3 regions of the Paenibacillus woosongensis genome follow, and region 2 is predicted to be linked to each of the others. Evidence: riboswitches for the same ligand, from Rfam matches in the RefSeq annotation. Region 2 holds a riboswitch; each other region holds the start of a gene.

Region 1 (4,799 bases), 690 kb from region 2:
ATGTGCCGTATCTGATTCAATTGTTCTCGGGAAACGAGGGCGGTACAAGTTCCCAAATTGGCCTTGTCTATGGCAACCAGCCTGAAATTGCAGCGTCGCTGGAGGCGTTTATCGACAAGCAGCCGGATGGCAAAATCAAGCTCGTGAAATACGAGCAAGCGAATGATCAGGCGCTCATGCACGATATGGAGAACGGAACGATCAAGGGATACCTGGAGTTCGGCGAGGCTGAAGGGCTGCAATTTCCGAAGGTTATGTACACCTCCAAGAAGAACAGCATGGATTTAACGCTTCAGTCGACGCTCCAGCCCGCACTGGAGAACGTGAAAATGCAATACGTCACTCGTGGAAGCTCCCTAACCGAGGAGCAAATCGCGGCGATAAGCGCTCCCGTAATCATCGAAGAGCTGAAGGCCGAACAGGCCGCAGGAACGGGCAGTGCTGCCGATGCAAATGAAGGCTCTAAGCCGGCGGCGATCAATTACGTTATTGTATACGGCCTGATCGTTCTGTTCTTCATGACCAATATGATGACCGGCAACATGATTGCCGCAGAGGTAACTTCGGAGAAAAGCTCGCGGATCATGGAGATTCTGGTAACGAGCGTTTCACCGCTGACGCAAATGTTCGGCAAAATTCTAGGCATGTTCCTGGTCGGCCTGCTGCAGATCGCCATCTTCATCGCCGTAGTTGCCATCAACCTTGCATTGCCATACAATCAGGCATCCTTGGCCGAGTTGAATTTGGATTTATCGCAAATGGATCTATCCATTTTGCTTGTTGGTCTTATCTTCTATATTCTGGGCTATTTCCTCTATGCGACTTTGTACGCAGCGGTCGGCTCCATTGTCAGCCGCACGGAGGATCTTGGCCAGGCGGTGATGCCGATCACGATGCTTTCTCTGGCAGCATTCTATGTGGCGATGTTTAGCTTATCGTCTCCGAATTCCCTTCTGCTCAAGGTGTGCTCTTACATCCCGTTCGTGTCTCCGGTCACGATCCTGCTGCGGTATGGCGCAGGGGATGCAACGCTGCTGGAGGTAGGGCTGTCTCTGCTGATCCTTATTGTCGCTATCGTCTTCTTCAGCTGGCTGGCCGCCAAGATTTACCGCACGGGAGTCCTGCTGTACGGCAAGCGTCCGACGATGAAGGAGCTGCGCAAAGCGATGAAGGCGTACAAGATTTAACTCCGTGTGAATTTCAAAAATATCATTGTAACAAAGGAGAAGATGAACATGAAAAATTGGAAACGATCGCTCTTATCCCTCTTTATTTCTGTAGGCTTGCTTGCCACAGCGGCCCCGGCTATGGCTGCTCCACAGCCAGCTTCGGTCAAGATCAACAACCAAAACGTTGAATTCGCAACGAATGCGCCTATTGTTGATCACGGAACAACGCTGGTACCGCTGAAATCAACGCTGCAAGCGATGAATGTGGAGCTAAGCGATGTACAGGATGATACGATTCATGTCGTGATTGACGGCAAGGAGATTGCGCTGAACAGCAAGACAGAGCTGATTAACGGCGAGACGTACGCTCCGATTAGAATCGTTGGCGAAGCGGCAGGCTACAAGGTGCATTGGAATCAGCAATCCCGCACAGTGTTTCTTATCTCCGAAGCTACGGGGGAAGGTGCCCGCGGCTTCATGTGGGAAGTCAAACATGGCGGCAATACGGTCTATCTGGTAGGATCGATGCATATTGCGGACGACAGCTTTTATCCGCTGCGTTCGGAATTCGAGGATGCTTTTGCCGAAGCGGATTATTTGGGGGTAGAAATTGACCTTAGCAAGGCTGCTGATGAAGCCAATCAGAAGCTGATCCTGGATATGGGGATGTATCAGGACGGTACGACTTTGAAGGATCATGTGTCCAAGGAGACATATGCGAAGCTTGAGGATATTTTGCAGCAAAACGGCCTGGAGCCAAACGCCTTTGATGTCTTCAAGCCATGGGTCGTCGAGAGTACCATCAGCACGCTTAAATCGATGCAGTCAGGTTATGAAGCCTCTGCCGGAATCGACCTGTATTTCATCCAGAAAGCCATAGAACGCAAGCTGCCGGTGTTGGAACTGGAAACCTACGAGTCCCAACTGAGCATGCTCGACGGGTTCTCCAGCGAATTGCAGGAGAAAAACCTAAATACCGCCTTGGACAACTTCGATGTTTCGGCTGAACTTGTGGACGATATGGCCGCTATGTGGAAATCAGGGGATGATCAGAAACTGCTTGAGTTCACCGAGAGCATGATCGAGGATCCGGAGTATTACAAAGCGATGCTGACCGACCGGAATATCGTTATGGCCGATAAAATCGATGGATACCTGAAAAGCGACAAGAAAGCGGAATATTTCATTGTGGTTGGCGCAGCGCATTTCGCCGGCAAAGACGGCATCGTTCAGCTGTTGCAGGATAAAGGCTATTCCGTCGTTCGCAAATGAGGGTTCGGATAATCTTGCCAAGGTTACTAAGGTAAGTTATAGTGGGAGTAACTGAATATGGAGTGCGGGTGCTGGATAAAGTCCGGCTGAGATTGGAACCTGATGTTCCTGACCGTTAATCTGATCCAGGTAATGCTGGCGTAGAGAACATATCGAATTTAAAGCCATTCGTGTATTCTCGAATGGCTTTTTTGTGTCTTGCAGCCGGTAAATACAAAACGGAGGTAGAGTTGGCAGATGAGAGAGTTTCGTTTGTACGCTATTACCGATGAAAGAAGCCATCCCGGCAGGGAGCTTGCCGAAGTGATGGAGGAGGCTATTCTTGGCGGTGCAGATATCGTGCAGCTTCGGGACAAGCACAGCGAGCGGGCGGCTGTGCTGGAGAAGGCGAAGCGGCTTCGCGAATTGACACGCCGGTATGACGTTCCGTTAATCATCAACGATTATATCGATATTGCGCTTGAGGTGGATGCGGACGGCATTCATCTGGGCCAGGGCGACACACCGCTTCCCGTGGCCAGGGAGCTGGTCGGCGGGAAAATCATCGGCATTTCCACGCATGCGATCGAGGAAGCGCTGCTGGCAGAGCAGCAGGGAGCAGACTATATCGGCGTTGGTCCCATATACCCGACGGCTACGAAGGCGGATGCAACGCCGGTGACGCTCTCCTATGTCCGTGAGGTGGCGGAGAAAATCCGGATTCCGTTCGTGGCGATTGGCGGCATCAAGCTGCACAATGCGGATGAAGTGATCGCTGCCGGGGCAACGAGAATTTGCGCGGTGACCGAAATTGTAGGCAGTCCGGACGTAAAGGGGACATGCGAGGCCTTTATTCGCAAACTGGAGCAAGGGGGAGCGCATCATGGAAAATACGCAAATCGTTGAGTTGAAGGTGAATGGCGTTAAGCACAGCTTGCAGGCGGGAACTGTTCAGGATGTGATCGCCCATTTCGGCTTGACGGGCAAGCCGGTTATCGTGGAAGCGGACGGTGTGATTTTGACCCCCGAGCAGTGGGCGGATACCACGGTGTCTGCAGGGATGGTCATCGAGCTGGTTCATTTTGTGGGAGGGGGTTAAACGGATGCGGGACGATGTTTTGCGTATCGGCGGTCGCTCGCTGTCGTCGCGTTTTTTTATTGGCACAGGGCTGTTTCCCAACCCGTTCGTGCAGAAGGAAGCGATCCAAGCTTCCGGGGCGGAAGTGCTTACATTTGCTATTCGGCGCATTAATCTCGACGCGGTAGAGGATGATTCCATATTGCAGCATATCGAGGATGGCGCCTTTCAATATTTGCCGAACACATCAGGCGCAAGCACGGCCGAGGAAGCGGTCCGGATTGCGCGGCTTGCCAGAGCCTCCGGCCTCAGCGATTGGATCAAGGTTGAGATCAGCGCGGACGCGAAGACGTTGCTGCCCGACCCGATTGAGACGCTTAGGGCAACGGAAATGCTGGTCAAAGAAGGATTTACGGTGCTTCCTTATATTTCGGACGATCCGGTCATCTGCCGCCGGCTTGAAGAAGCCGGGGCTGCTGCGATCATGCCGGGAGCAGCGCCGATCGGCACGGGGCTCGGCATATTGAATCCTTACAATTTAGGCCTGATTGTAGAGGAAGCGGGCGTGCCCGTTATCGTGGATGCCGGGCTTGGGACGGCCAGTGACGTCACGAAGGCGATGGAACTGGGCGTAGACGGGGTGCTTATGAACACTCCGGTAGCCAAGGCGAAGGATCCGGTCATGATGGCAACCGCCATGAAGCACGCGATAGAGGCGGGACGGCTTGCTTATTTATCCGGACGAATTGCCCGGAAGAAGTACGCTTCCGCGAGCAGTGGCCTGGAACAGTTTATTTTGAAATAGCCCTATGAAAAATGGCGCTTGGGAGCGATAGCATGATGCAGAATATTGTTATTATGGGCGGCGGCGTTATCGGATTGTCCTGCGCCTTTGAATTGCGGAAGCGGGGGCATAACATAACTCTGCTGGAAATCGGCAAATGCGGCGGTCAAGCCTCGGGAGCAGCCGCCGGTATGCTGGCGCCATACTCCGAAAACCTGGAGGAGCCGGACGAATTCTTTCGACTATGCCTGGACAGCCTGCGGCTGTATCCCACATGGCAAGCGGAGATCAGTCAGATGTCGGGAGAAGCCTTTGAATATGCCAACTCTGGTAGCCTTTATGCGGTATACCATGAAGCGGATATTTTGGCCTTGGAGGGCAGGCTGCTCTGGCAGCGGGAATTCGGTTCCTCCGGGCGGATTGTCGAAGGGGAGGAGCTTCGGCGGATCGAGCCGGGGATCTCCAGCGAAGTCAAGGCGGGACTATATACACCGGAGGAGAGCCATATTTATGCGCC
Region 2 (4,799 bases):
TAATCGCAATGAAGTCGCCTGGGGAAACGGAAGCCTGCTCGATCTTAATGACCGGTTTGCCGTGCCTGAGGCCCTTGAACCGGGACAGCTCCAGCAGCTTCAAGGTCGTTCCAGAGGATGCCTGCGCATCCTGAGGAACTGGTTCAAGAAGCGCCTCTCCCTCCGGCGATAAGAAATAATGCTCCCATACGCCGGGATACCAAATACCGAACTCCTTCAGCTCGGATTGATACGTGCTGAACACCTCTTGCGGCGTTCCCTGTCCGAGCAGCTGTCCTTCCGGACCAAAGAGAACGACCCGGTCGACAAAACCGGCAATTTCCTCAATCCGATGCTCGACAATAATTAGCGTTCGATCGGGGGAGATCTTCTTGACTGTCTCCCAAATCTGTTCCCGGCCTTCCGGATCAAGCAGCGCGGAGGGCTCGTCTAGAAAGAGCACCTGGGGATTGGAGAGCAGCACCGAGGCCAGAGCCAGCCGCTGCTTCATCCCCTGGGACAATGTGTCGATTTGGACATGCAGCTCCGGCATATGAAGGCCGACCGCCTCGAGCACCTCCCCCATTCGTCCCTGCATCTCGTTTTGCGGAACGGCAAGATTTTCGAGAACAAAGGCTAGCTCCTCATCCACATAAGGCATACAAAATTGGGTATCCGGGTCTTGAAACACGAATCCCCAGGATGGGGGCTGTATCCGCTCTTCGCAGCGCATGGGCACCTCGACAAGCGAAGGTATAATACCTGAGAGCACCTGCAGCAGGGTAGATTTCCCGCTCCCGCTCGGGCCCAGCAGCAATACCTTCTCCCCCTGCTGTACATGCAGCGTAAGATCTTTAAAAACGAAGCGTTCCTCACCGGGGAACTTGAGCCGAAGCCCGGTTACGCCCGCTGCTATAGCCGCTGCCCGGTTCTGCTGGTCACTTGCTGCGGCGGATGTCAATATAGGCATCATCGCTTAATCGTCCAGCGCCGCATAATCTTTATCCTCAACAGGACGCAGCAAATTGGTTACTCCCGTAGCCTCTACTGCCTTCACGATTCCATAGGCCAGATATCCGCAAATCAGGGCAGAACTGATGGCGCGCATGCCGTATTTGGCAATCAGCAGCCAGGTCGGATAATCCTGGATGTATCCGTAATAAATGTCCGGGATCAGCGAACCTACCGCTGCGGCTACACCCGCCAAAGCCGCCACCGATGCCGAATAGTTCTTGTAGCGGAATGCCGCGAATACCAATTCGGCACCCAGCCCTTGGAGCACACTGTACATGACAAGCTGTATGCCCCACTCGCTGCCGAACAATATCGATACATGCGCGGCGGCAATTTCAGCGATTAGAGCTACGCCAGGCTTGCGAATCAATAAAAATACCAGCGTCGACGCCATGAACCACATGCCGTAGACGAGCTCATCCGCCTGCGGAAAAAACGAGAACAGATTATAAACCGCGCTCCAAAAATAATAAACTACTCCCAGGACGATTGAGACGAAAATCGTTACGAGCAAATCGCTCAGCTTCAGCCCCCGACCGCCTTTTCTTTGTACTGCATTTTGCATTACCGTCATCTCCCCTTCTTCTTGCCTCTTTGAAATAGTATGGCTAAACAAAACAAAAAAACCGCTGGATATGCTCAGGCGGCTGTATAGGTTCATAGGCACGAAGAGACCTTGAACAACGGATTATCTACGCTGGCATTATCCAGATCAGATTAACGGTCAGCAGCGGATTAAACTGCAATCTCAGCCTGATTCCTCTCAAGCTCCCGTATCACTATGCGATTGATTTAACCATACAACAAGAGATGCCGCAGTAGCAAGCATTATTTAATTATTACAGCATCGTTGTTGATTTCATTTGTATTATATGTCAATATAGTCGGAAGTGGAAAACGGCAGCACCATTGTTCAGCATAGGAATTAGGGGGAACCAATTTGATCGCAAAATGGATGAAATGGATGACGGAGCTTACCTCCCGGAAATGGATCTCCCGGCTGATGGGCCGGTTCTCACACTCGGAAGCAAGCCGGATTCTTATTCCTGCTTTCGCTAAATCCTATGGCATTCCGCTAGATGAAGCCGAAAAGGACATTAAAGAATACCGGACGCTGAACGAATTTTTCACGCGCAGGCTCAAGCCGGACATGCGCCCGATTCATTCCCTTCCGGAAGGGATGATCAGCCCCGTCGATGCATTAATTACTGCAATGGGAGAAATTCAAACAGGAACAATTCTTAACGTCAAGGGCCAGGACTACTCTTTGGAAGAACTGCTTAATTACTCCCCGCGCGCGCATAGCTATAATCATGGCTTTTTCTTCGTGCTATACCTTAGTCCGACCGACTATCACCGCATTCATGCCCCAATAACGGGAAGCAAGCTGGAGAGCGAGCATATAAAAGGAAAGGTCTATCCCGTCAATGATTTTGGAATGAGAAATATGCGGAAGGTACTCAGCCGCAATGAACGGCTAATCACATATATCTCCCACGACCTCGGAGAAGTTGCCGTAGTCAAAGTCGGGGCCATGAACGTAAGCAGCATTAAATATACGGATGCCGAAGCGAAGCACTGGAACCGGGGAGACGATATGGCTTATTTCGAATTCGGCTCAACCGTCGTCCTGCTGGTCGAGAACGATACATTTGAGCCCCTTCCTGAGCTTGCCCCAGGCTCTAAGGTCAAAATGGGAGAGCCTTTAGGGAGATTTCACACCGCTGGCAAGCGTTCCATGACAGCCCATTCTTGATTTGACGAACCAGCTGGACTGAAATTTTATACATTTTTCGAGCAGGCCATCCTCTATAGAGGATGGCCTGTTTAGCTATCTTAGGGCTAAAATTACTCCACCGTAATTGAGCCAACTTGTGTTTGCAGCAGGATTTGTCCACCACCGCCATTGATCTGGCTCGTTCCTTCTGCAGCTCCGGTAATTTTCCCCATGTCGTTCTTAATCACAAGCGTGCATTGCACAGCATTGTCCAGGGCTGCATGGATATTTCCGATCTCCGTCTGGACATGAAGCTGGCCTTGGCCGCTCAATTCGGCTATGCGCACGTCAACGCTGCCCGTAGACGTTGCTACGGAAGACTGTCCCGAAATGCGGACATTATCCAATTTAACCTGCCCGACTTCACTGCGGATGCTGTAGCTTCCTTTCAGGTCATGGAGCTCAACATTGCCAACATCAAGCCGGATATCATAGCTCTCTAAAGCTGCCGGCACCTCTATCTCGTAATCGATCATGAAATCAGAGAACCCATATTTCTTTTCCGCCCATTTCCATAGACTCGAGTCAGGATCATCCTTCGGATGCGTCACGATCCTCAATTGCCGCCCTTCTCAATCACGGATACCTCCGCTTGCTTCAATATGCGCTGCCTGCTCTCCTGGTGAGTCGATTTCCCAAACCATACCACGGCATGAACGCGGATTTCCTCCCCGTCATAAGCGCTGACTTTCATATTGCCGACCGTATGGTCGAGACTAAGCCTTGTCGCCTTGCCCACCTGCTGGTACGTAGAGATTTCCCGGAACAAGCCTGCCTCCTTGCTCCTTTGCCCCCACTTATCCGCAGCATGGATGACCGATTGCTCCAACGAACTTGCGGCCTGGACAATCACTTCATCGGATTTATCTTGAATACCGCAACCAGCCAGCATGGCCAGCGTTACTGCCGCCGCCGTCATCGTAATGGAATTCAGCCGGCTTCTGTGTTTATTTCTGATACGACTCATAATCCGCTCCTGCCTCCTATTGTTCTCCTTCTGCACTTTGCTTAAGTTACATTGTGTATACCCGTTATGTAAGTGAAGAAATTCCCTCATAGGTACTCTCTTAATTGTAACCATTAATTTATTTGGCTCCACAGGCTGAAGACCGGAGTTAATCCCAGACCTGGGGCTAGGATGCGGCTTCCCCAAGATGATCCGAAGGAATAAGAGGCTGCCGGAGCAAACTCTCCTTGGCCTCTGCCTTGAATCAGTCCTAGAGCATGAGCCGCATTTACGGAAGCTTGTGCCCAATCGGCGATTTGAACTGCATCTGCAAAGCTTTCCGCAGCTTCCGGCGTGCCCATGACTCCTCCCCGGAGCGCATAGGCCTTCGTCAGCATTACGGCCATCTCCTGTCTAGTCACCGGCATTGGTACGGTTCGCCGTAGTTGACACCATGATTTTTCAAAATCTCCAGCAGATCCTTCTCTACTCCGCCTTCATAATATTTGACCCCGATATCCTCTAACGCCTGCAGCGTAGAAATATCCACGCCTGTAATGAATTCATTCGGGTCAAACGGCTGGCCCTGCACCACCTTTACCAGTTTGATATTGTCAAAATATCCCCAATAGTCAGCCGGAGCGGCAACATCAAAACCGAAGGTTATTTCCCCTCCGGCAACCTCGATATTCTGAACGATGTACTGAGTCCAATTGTTCCAGCCGGAATTGACGATAGCCGTACTTTGGACAGAGGGGTTGCCGCCAGCGTCTTTGGTTTCGGCGAACAGACGCAAATCCGCGGCTCCATTTTCTCCCGAAGCCCACGCCCTCAGTTCATAGGTTCCGTCCTTCAGCCCGCCGATCGTTTGCGACAAACGGAGCTCATACCCGTGAGCGTCATACCAGTAATTAAAAGCATGGTTTCCGATATGGGCATCACCGGAACTGTTTTTTACCAAAGCCGCGTAAGTGGCACCGGTTACTGTCCAGCCCGTAAGGTCGCCGCTTTCGAACCCTGGATTGTCAATCGAAACTTCCACAGATGCCGTGCTTGCCCCCGCTGCTTCAGCCGTCTTTGCAT
Region 3 (4,799 bases), 2.5 Mb from region 2:
AGTGATCCGGCTCCGTATTGCATCATGCGTTCTCTGGGTCTCTCCTCAAGAGGCATGTCCCGCAGCAAATATTGCGGCATATCCATTCATATCCCTCGCTTCCGAATGATTAGGCATGGGTCCGGATCACCGGCCGCCAGCAAAATTCATAGCGGAAGGATATGCTTTATCTCTTCCTTTTCTTACAACAACGTACGTATGAAGTTATTTGTTACATCATTTTTGACTGGATTTAATTACCGCAACACATGGATTCCAAAATGGCCCAGCATCTCGCTCAGCAAGGATAGCGGCAGTCCAACCACGTTAAAATAACAGCCTTCGATTCCCGTGACAAAAATCGACCCGAGTCCTTGTATCGCATAAGCGCCCGCTTTGTCCAAGCCTTCTCCGGTCCTGGCATATGCGGCGATCTCTTCCTCGGCTGCGGTTCTCATCGTAACGGTCGTACGGCGATATTCGACTTCCGTTCTTCCAGTAATCACATCGATGCAGGCCACGGCAGTATACACATCGTGGCTTCGTCCCTGCAGGGAACGGAGCAAGGAAGCTGCCTCCGCTTCATCCTTGGGCTTGCCAAGCACTTGTCCGTCCAAGACGACAATTGTATCGCTGCCGATGATAACGGCTTCGCGCGTTGCTGGCTCAAGCGTTGCCTGAACCGCCTTGGCCTTGCGCAGCGCAAGCTCCATCACGATTCGCTCCGGCTCCCATTGCTCCGGCGTAGTTTCGTCCGCTTCGCTTGGAATCACCTCAAACGGAATATGTAAGGAAGCCAGCAATTCCCGTCTGCGCGGTGAAGTCGAGGCCAATATGACATACTGCGATGATGAAGCTGCAATTTCCAAGTTCATATGCTCCTTTGCCCGGCTGTCGCCCGAATAAGTTCAGAGCTGTTAACCTCGCCATTTTTTGACACTTTGCACTTCATTATTATAAGGTTAATTGATCGGCAATACAAACATAAAAAAGGCAGGGGCAACTATTTCCAATTCCCTGCCTTTTGATGGTTCATTTACAGCCCTTCTTGGCCTCCGACCAGCTTTTGTTCCGCCAGAATGAACCGCATCACTTCGTTCTGCACTTCCCAGAGCATGGTTTGCTCGCCCTTCTCGTTAAATTCCTCCATCGCCTCAACCGCACTGTTCATCGCCTTCTCCATCTCCTTTGCTTCAGCCTCCGCGGCTGCCGTCAGCTTGCCTCGAACGTCGGCGGCGCTTTTGGTCCACAGCTGATGGCTCTCCCTTAGCCGGCCGATTTCCTCCTGGCTCTGGCGCCCGGGAGAAGCTTCTCCCAGAAGAGCTGCCGAGGAGGAGCTGAGCATATAGGCGAGATCCGCACTCTGCGCCAAATATTGCTGGAGGGATGCCGCATCCCCTTTATATTCCATCGTAGCCGATTCAGGCAAGGCAATTTCATGCAAAATGAGGTGAACGCCTCCTGTCTTCAGCCTCCCGCTCAGCAGTTTAGCTTCCTCACGGTCCGGGGAGACTCCCGCATAGACCCGCTTCTCATCCAAGGTATCCCGCGCGGCGGCAATTCCCGCGGAGCGCAATTGTTCCTGGGCCAGGGCAACGCCTTCCGCTGTGCTGAACACGCCGTACTGCAGGAAATGATAGCTCTGCGAAGGCAGAACGACCTGTACGAGCGGAACCTGTTCCTCCGTAATGACACTGCCCAGTACGGGAATATCGGCCGCTTCTCCGGCCGCCCCCTGCTTCGGCACGCTAATTCCAGGGATCGGCACCGTCATTTCCTGGTCGAACATGGACAGAACGACGAATCCAAAGAGCGCTCCGGTCACGATCGCGCCGGTCAGCGAGCCGGCAACCTTCCACCAGGAGGTCCGCGTTTTACGAAAATAATAATCTCCGCCGCCTGGCTCGGCATGCTCTGGCAATAGGGCAATCCCTGTTCCTGTATGGTCTGTAAAGGGATCTCCCCAATAATCTATCGTTTCCACCGCACGGTAAGTTATAGGAGTATCCTTCGGTTCCTGTTCTGATCGCTCGGGCGGCTTGTCATGCCCTGAAGCGGGGGTGGCCTCCAGCCGCTGGCGATCTCCAGCCTTCTGTGCACTGTGCGCTTGTTGCCCATGTTCATCGAACCGGAATGTCATCTTTGCCTTGTTCACGATCCGCACGCTCCTTGTCCTCTCTTCTACCGTTACAATATGAATATTTGCGAGAATATAGACCACTTCATTTAAACAAGGCTTTACAATTGAAAGGAACTCTGTATAATGGGAACCATTGACAACCGCATCACGAAAAAATGCACTAGGGGTGCCTTTGCTGGCTGAGAGATCGTTCCCGCTTGAGGAACGGTTAACCCTTTACACCCGATCTAGATCATACTAGCGTGGGGAAGTGCGGGGAAACGATAAATAGCGCTGCGTGCTTGCTTTAAAATGTTTAAGCAGACACAGGCTGTATCGATATAACTGCACTCTTCGGGTGCGGTTTTTTTGTCGTTATCAGCGATAATTTAAATTAACCAGGGGAGGAAAAGCATCATGACCAATTCATTCAACCACAACATTCAAGCCGCGGCCTGCGGCACCAGCCGCATCGTCGGCTGCCGGTTCTCTCTGTTTCCGATGAGCGACCGGTTCGTTCCGATCATTCTTGGAGCGCTGGAGCATACCGATACGTCCAAGGTCTGGGTTCAAAGCGATGACGTCAGCACCTGCGTGCGCGGCCGCCATGAGCATGTGTTCGACGTAGTTAAATCCATTTTCCTGCAGGCGGCAAAAAGCGGTGAGCATGTCGTTCTTAGCGCAACCTTTTCCGTAGGCTGCCCGGGAGATACGGAAGGAGATGTCTTCATGTCTGAGGACGATGTCCGTTTGAACGAAGGGAACAAAACATCGGTTGATACCGCAGCTCAATTCGCCCTTTACCCGATGGGGGTGCCCCACTACATGGACGTCATTTATGATGCGGTCAAAGCGGCGGAAGCCGAGGGAACGTTCTCCGGCGGAATTCATTACGCTAGCCGCCTGGATGGAACCGCCCAACAGGTGTTTCGTTCACTCGAAAATGCCTTTGTCACGTCAAGCACCAAGACTTCCCATCTAGTCATGACGGCCACAATCTCCTGCAACAGCCCGTCAGCCAAACCGGAGCATGTGCAGAGGAAGGGGGAATAAGGATGTCATCCTGGAAGCTTCGCGACATTATCGTTCTCAGCTCGCTGTCCGTCGTGTTTGCTGTCGTCTATTTGATTTTCCTGCAGATAGGCAATGTGCTCGTCGGCTTTATGGGTCCGATGGGATATGAGGTCATCTTCGGCATATGGTTTATCGTTTCGATCATTTCAGCCTATATCTTGCGCAAGCCCGGAGCAGCCCTGCTGTCCGAGACGATCGCCGGGACGATCGAGGTATTGATCGGCAACGTCACCGGCCCGATCCTGATTCTGTCGGCCTTTATTCAAGGCCTCGGCGCGGAAGCGGTATTCGCCGCCGTAAGATACCGTTACTACAACACAGCAGTGCTCATGGGCGCAGGCGTAGGCGCGGCCGTATTCAGCTTTGGCTGGGGCTTCTTTCAATCCGGCTTCGCCGCTTTGTCCACGGGTCTAGTCATCTCGATGTTCATCGTCCGGGTTATCAGCGGTGCAGTGATCGCCGGCCTGCTAGGCAAATGGATATCCGATGCGCTGGCCCGGACAGGCGTATTGAGGAGCTTTCCCATCGGGAAGGCCGCTGTCCAAAGCGCCAATCAACAACGAACCTCGGTGAAGCAGTAATGAATACGTTGCTCCCGAATCAAGAAACGATGGATAAACCGATGGTCTTGGAGACAAAAAATTTATCCCTGGCTTTCAGCGAGGACGGGGAGGAGCAGGTGTTCTCCTCGATTTCCCTCCGGCTGCATCAAGGCGAATTGCTGCTGCTCCTTGGTCCAAGCGGCTGTGGGAAAAGTTCCTTGGCCCTCTGCCTGAACCGGGTGTACCCGTCAGCCATCGATAGCCTGGTGACAGGCGGCGTTTATCTGTATGGCAAATCCCTAGAGGGACAGGATCCAGGTGAAATTGCGCAGCAGGTAGGCATTGTGTTCCAAGACGTGGACAGCCAATTTTGCATGCTTAAGGTGGAGGAGGAGCTTGCTTTTTGCCTGGAAAATATCGGCTGCCCACGGGAACAAATCAGCGCGAAAATCGACGAAGCGCTGCGGCTTGTCGATCTGACCGACTGGCGGAGCGCGCATATCCATACTTTATCCGGTGGAATGAAGCAGCGGCTCGCCCTAGCCTGCGCTCTGGCTTTGAATCCGGATGTACTCATCCTTGACGAGCCCACATCCAATCTGGATCCGCTGGCTTGCTCGCACTTGGCCGATCTCATTCATTCCATCCGCAAGCAGCGGCAAATGAGCATCTTGCTGATCGAGCACCAGCTCGATGCCTGGATGCCTTATGTCGATCGCCTTGCCGTGATGGGCACAGAAGGTAAACTTGTTTACGAAGGGGAGCCCCGAACCTATTTCGCCAATTTTAAAGAAGAGGCGCAGCATTTGGGAATATGGATGCCGGGGGCCGTCCGCCTGCATGAGCAGCTGCAGATAGACAGAGAACCTTCATGGCAGCCGCTCACCAGGGACGAGCTGGCCGAACTGTGGCTGAGCAAACCCGATTCCGTAAAAAGAACGCTGCTTCAGCAGTTGGAGCAAACCGATGTCTCCCGATCCAAGCTGCCGGACGAAGGGGCTGCCGATGCTAGCGGCAAGGAAGCCTTGCTGTCGGTCGATAGCCTTTCCTTCGAGCGCAGCGGAGGACAGAAGATTCTCGACAGG

Evidence for each region. Region 2 has a riboswitch for thiamine pyrophosphate ahead of QNH46_RS06765 (ECF transporter S component). Riboswitches for the same ligand answer to the same signal wherever they lie in the genome.
Region 1: linked by a shared signal. The riboswitch ahead of thiE (thiamine phosphate synthase) and the one ahead of QNH46_RS06765 (ECF transporter S component) in region 2 are both predicted to bind thiamine pyrophosphate.
Region 3: linked by a shared signal. The riboswitch ahead of QNH46_RS18485 (YkoF family thiamine/hydroxymethylpyrimidine-binding protein) and the one ahead of QNH46_RS06765 (ECF transporter S component) in region 2 are both predicted to bind thiamine pyrophosphate.

What each region holds. Positions count from the first base shown of each region.
Region 1 is NZ_CP126084.1:870,109-874,907, forward strand. It holds gene QNH46_RS03800 (ABC transporter permease) at 1-1,187, shown strand, start outside; gene QNH46_RS03805 (TraB/GumN family protein) at 1,236-2,441, shown strand; TPP riboswitch at 2,496-2,605, shown strand; gene thiE (thiamine phosphate synthase) at 2,679-3,326, shown strand; gene thiS (sulfur carrier protein ThiS) at 3,304-3,519, shown strand; gene QNH46_RS03820 (thiazole synthase) at 3,524-4,303, shown strand; gene QNH46_RS03825 (FAD-dependent oxidoreductase) at 4,336-4,799, shown strand, end outside.
Region 2 is NZ_CP126084.1:1,555,504-1,560,302, reverse strand. It holds gene QNH46_RS06770 (ABC transporter ATP-binding protein) at 1-952, opposite strand, end outside; gene QNH46_RS06765 (ECF transporter S component) at 956-1,558, opposite strand; TPP riboswitch at 1,666-1,778, opposite strand; gene asd (archaetidylserine decarboxylase) at 1,934-2,749, shown strand; gene QNH46_RS06755 (DUF4097 family beta strand repeat-containing protein) at 2,842-3,321, opposite strand; gene QNH46_RS06750 (hypothetical protein) at 3,327-3,737, opposite strand; gene QNH46_RS06745 (S-layer homology domain-containing protein) at 3,851-4,114, opposite strand; gene QNH46_RS06740 (glycosyl hydrolase 53 family protein) at 4,135-4,799, opposite strand, start outside.
Region 3 is NZ_CP126084.1:4,032,724-4,037,522, forward strand. It holds gene radC (RadC family protein) at 1-86, opposite strand, end outside; gene QNH46_RS18475 (Maf family protein) at 237-854, opposite strand; gene QNH46_RS18480 (SPOR domain-containing protein) at 1,016-2,134, opposite strand; TPP riboswitch at 2,272-2,385, shown strand; gene QNH46_RS18485 (YkoF family thiamine/hydroxymethylpyrimidine-binding protein) at 2,516-3,151, shown strand; gene QNH46_RS18490 (ECF transporter S component) at 3,154-3,753, shown strand; gene QNH46_RS18495 (ABC transporter ATP-binding protein) at 3,753-4,799, shown strand, end outside.